One region of the Bacillus sp. DU-106 genome, then DNA from elsewhere that is predicted to be linked to it. Evidence: riboswitches for the same ligand, from Rfam matches in the RefSeq annotation. Region 1 holds a riboswitch; the other holds the start of a gene.
The links. A riboswitch is a leader RNA that binds a small molecule or an ion and turns the genes downstream of it on or off. The one in region 1 is predicted to bind S-adenosylmethionine.
Positions count from the first base shown of each region.

Region 2: another riboswitch for S-adenosylmethionine. It lies ahead of C3Y97_RS01070 (ABC transporter permease); the one in region 1 lies ahead of C3Y97_RS21520 (bifunctional homocysteine S-methyltransferase/methylenetetrahydrofolate reductase).

Region 1 is NZ_CP026607.1:4,233,711-4,235,916, reverse strand. It holds gene metI (cystathionine gamma-synthase/O-acetylhomoserine thiolyase) at 1-283, opposite strand, end outside; SAM riboswitch class I at 378-488, opposite strand; SAM riboswitch class I at 692-801, shown strand; gene C3Y97_RS21520 (bifunctional homocysteine S-methyltransferase/methylenetetrahydrofolate reductase) at 872-2,206, shown strand, end outside.
Region 2 is NZ_CP026607.1:181,698-183,903, forward strand. It holds gene C3Y97_RS01055 (hypothetical protein) at 1-26, opposite strand, end outside; gene C3Y97_RS01060 (hypothetical protein) at 300-803, shown strand; gene C3Y97_RS01065 (DUF3951 domain-containing protein) at 820-1,035, opposite strand; SAM riboswitch class I at 1,203-1,308, shown strand; gene C3Y97_RS01070 (ABC transporter permease) at 1,445-2,206, shown strand, end outside.

The DNA of each region.
Region 1 (2,206 bases):
ATACAATAAGTTCGTCTCCAGAGCGGAATAGAGAAAGGACGAGGAGAACAGCCGCCATCCCTGAACTACAGGCATAACCTTGTTCGCCATATTCTAAGTCTGCGATCGCCTGTTCTAAAAGACCTCGAGTTGGATTGCCAGTTCGTGAATAGTCAAAGCCAGTAGATTTACCAATTCCTTCGTGACGATAAGCGGTTGAGAAATAAACTGGTGGATTAACCGTTCCGGTTGTAGTTTCACTGCGATTTCCGATTTGTGCTAGTTTTGTTTCGATTGTTGACATATGAAAATTCCTCCTTTTTAAATTGAAACATTAAGTGAATATAAAATAAAAAAAGCCTTCTAAGAAGAAGGCTTTCGGTTTGAATAGAGTCTTCTTCTCATCTGTCAAATCTTTCACAATTTGCTGGAATTAGCACCTTATTAACAAAATGTTAATGGTTGCTGAGGCGTCACAGGGCCAGTCCCTCTACCTCTCTAGATAAGAATGTTCGTATGAAATTTTTATTATGTTTTTAACTTTACAATAAAATATAACTGAATTGCAACTTTATTTTAAATAATTTTTATTTTTCCGCAAGTGTCATTGACTTTTACTTTTGTGCATGCTAAATTTATTAAAAAATTAACAAACATTGTTAAAAGGGGAACGCATTTCCTTTTAGCTACATAAATAAAATAATAAAGACAACTCTTATTGAGAGCGGTGGAGGGAAAGGCCCTGTGAAACCCGGCAACCTTCAAACGAAATGTTTGAAACGGTGCTAATACCTGCAAAACGAATGTTTTGCATAATAAGAGGAGGAACGATTATGTCCCCCTCTTCAAAGTGAAGAGGGGGTTTTTATATTGATAGAAATGAGGGAGAGTCGTGAAATTACTAGATTTATTATCAAAAGGAATTGTAATAGGTGATGGTGCGGTTGGGACGTTATTGCATTCACATGGTTTGCAAAGTAGCTTTGAAGAATTGAATGTATCTGATCCAGACTTAATTATATCGATTCATAAACAATATGTAGCTGCTGGAGCAGATGTAATTCAAACGAATACGTATGGAGCAAATGAGGCGAAATTACGTATGTATGGTTTAGAAAATCAAGTTACAGAAATTAATAGAGCGGCAGTAAAACTAGCGAAAGCATCTGTGACAGATAAAAATGCAATTTTAGGAACAATTGGTGGTATGAAACATATCGGAGCTGTTACAACGACTGATATGGAAAGAGAGTTTATGTTACTTGAACAGGCAGGGGCTTTACTAGAAGAACAGGTTGATGGATTACTATTAGAAACTTTTTACGATGAATTTGAATTACTTCATGCCGTTAAAGTATTGCGTAAGCAAACGAATATTCCAATTGTTGCGCAATTAGCGTTACATGAAGCAGGTACGACTCAAAATGGAAATGATGTCAATGAAATATTAAAGCAACTTATAGATTACGGTGCAAATGTTGTTGGATTGAATTGTCAACTAGGGCCGCTTCATATGACGGAAGCTTTCAAAATGATATCGATTCCTCAAAATGGCTATTTATCAGCATACCCAAATGCAGGCCTCCCGAATTATGTGGATGGACGTTACGTATATGAGGGAAGTCCAGCTTATTTTGAAGCGATGACACCGAGATTTATTGAGCAAGGTATTCGGTTATTGGGTGGTTGTTGTGGTACGACTCCAGAACATATTCAAAGTATGAAGCGCGCTGTTGCGAATATTACCCCTGTAATAGAAAAAGACACGATTCAAAGGCCGAAAGTCGTTCATACGCATGAGAAACGTTCGAAGGCTCACGTCACTCTAGCAGAGAAAGCGAAAAAACAAACAACAGTTGTAGTGGAATTAGATCCACCGAAAACGTTAGATACACAGCGTTTTTTTGAAGGAGCAAGAGCGTTAAAAAGAGCGGGAGCAGATGCTATTACTCTAGCAGATAATTCATTAGCATCGCCTCGTGTTTCTAATATGGCGATGGGTGCGTTATTAACGAAGCATGATATCCCAGTATTGACGCATTTAACGTGTAGAGATCATAACGTCATTGGACTACAATCTCATTTGTTAGGTTTATCGGCGTTAGGGATGGAAGAAGTGTTAGCTTTAACTGGTGATCCAGCGCGCGTTGGTGATTTTCCCGGTGCCACTTCTGTATATGATTTATCCTCTATTGAGCTTATTAAAATGATTAAAGAAATGAACGAT
Region 2 (2,206 bases), 1.4 Mb from region 1:
CCCATAAAAGGTATTGTGTTGTACATAGATGATTCTCCTTAAAACCTTACATATGTTTGCGTTATGCATATGTAAGTCTAGCATGGTTTGTTCTTTATGTGTGCTTACAGTTTTGTAAGGTGAGTAGTAAAGCAGTGCAAAAGTTATTTGTATAAAGTGACGATACTGTGACAAACATGTTGGTATACATGTTACGATGTCGTCTTAAGTGTAAAAAGTAGGATGTTCTCGGTATAATAACAAGTGGAGATAAAAGAAACTATAATGAGTAGTAGCTGTAGATAAAAGGAGAAGAAGAGATGAAGAAGGTTTTGGGTATTGCTGTAATGGGAAGTATGATCCTTCTAGCAGGATGTAATGGAAATAAGGATACGAAAGAACCGAAAGAAAAGGTAGAGCAATCTACAGAACAAACAGAAGAAATGAAAGAATACCTTGCAGTACATGAAAAATACGATTTGAAAATGAATAAAGAAATTAATAATGCACTGCAGTTATTTGAAGTGGCAAAAGAAAAGGGCGGTAAGGAAATAACGACTGCTACATATAAAGAAGATGTGCAAAAGGTAACAACGAGCATGTTAGAAGATATTGATCATATACGAAAAGAAATTCGTGTTCCGAAGTCGAAAGAGCAAGAACATGAGGTATATGTCGGTTTCTTGAATGAATCGGAACAAGCAATGAAAAAATTACAGAAGTTAGCTAAAGAAGAAGATTCATCGTTGATTCGTGATATAGAAATTAATTTTGCAACAGCATCGACATACTATAAACGTTTTCAAGCAGAAACGAAAAAATAACCTTGCCTATGCAAGGTTATTTTTTCTTCTTGCCATCTCCATCTTCATCCTCGGATACTAATATCTTCTGTTCTTCGTGAAATTCGGAAATAGTTTGCCCGGTAATATTATCGAAAGGGGTATAAAAAGAAGTGATACTTTTCTTTTTGATGAAGAGTTTGTAGAAGCCGATGATGACAAGTATAACGATTGTTAAGGGTAATCCTATAGTAGCTAGAAGTAAGGGGTCCATCTTATAACTCCTTTCATATCTTTTTTTATTATAAGCGAAATACGATATAGATAAATAAAAGTATTGAAAACTGATTTTTCTAAATATATCCAATTTGATTGACTTTTCATTTTTTCAGAATTATAATTCGAAATATACAATTTGAACCAAATAATAATATAGCAATTTACTTATCCAGAGAGGTAGAGGGACTGGCCCTATGACACCTCAGCAGCGGGTTCTGTAATAGGAACACCGTGCTAATTCCAGCAAGCAAGTCTTGAAAGATAAGTGATGGGCCTTTGTTTATTAAGCCTTGATCTTATTTTTTAAGATCAAGGCTTTTTGTATTCTAAAAAGAGAAAAGGGAGTAATGGAAAGAGTACGTTTATAAAACTAAGTAAATATATGTGTTTAGGGGGTTATTAGGGTGTATGTAATTAAAAAATTATCAGTTATGGTGTTCACGCTATGGGTTATTACGACGGTGACATTTCTAATTATGCATATTATTCCGGGGGATCCATTTTCATCAGATGCAAAAGTCTTTCCTGAAGAAGTGATCCAAAACATGAGAGCGAAGTATCACCTTGATGAACCGTTATGGAATCAATATGTTGCTTATTTAGACGGCGTAGTTCATTTTGATTTTGGTGAATCTGTTCAATCAACCGGGCAAGGTGTATCAGAAATTATAACAACTGGTTTTGGTCCATCAGCAATTATTGGTTTACAAGCACTTATTATTTCATTGCTAGTCGGAATTGCTGCAGGTACATTTGCTGCTCTCTATCATGGGAAGGTAATTGATTACGGTGTAAGTTTACTTGCCATCCTCGGTATTTCTATTCCGAGCTTTATTTTAGCACCACTATTTATACAAGTATTCGCTATTCAATTCGAGCTCTTACCAGTAGCTTCTTGGGGTACATTTGAACATACGGTATTGCCATCCTTTGCATTAGCGTTAGGACCAATCGCAGTGATTACAAGATTTGTTCGCTCTAATATGATCGAAGTACTGCAGAGTGATTATATTAAGTTAGCGAGAGCGAAAGGTATACCGATTAAGAAGATTATTATAAGACATGCTCTTCGAAATGCAATTGTTCCGGTACTTACATTTGTTGGACCATTAATGGCGGGACTTTTAACAGGTACTTTCGTTATTGAAAAGATTTTTTCAATTCCT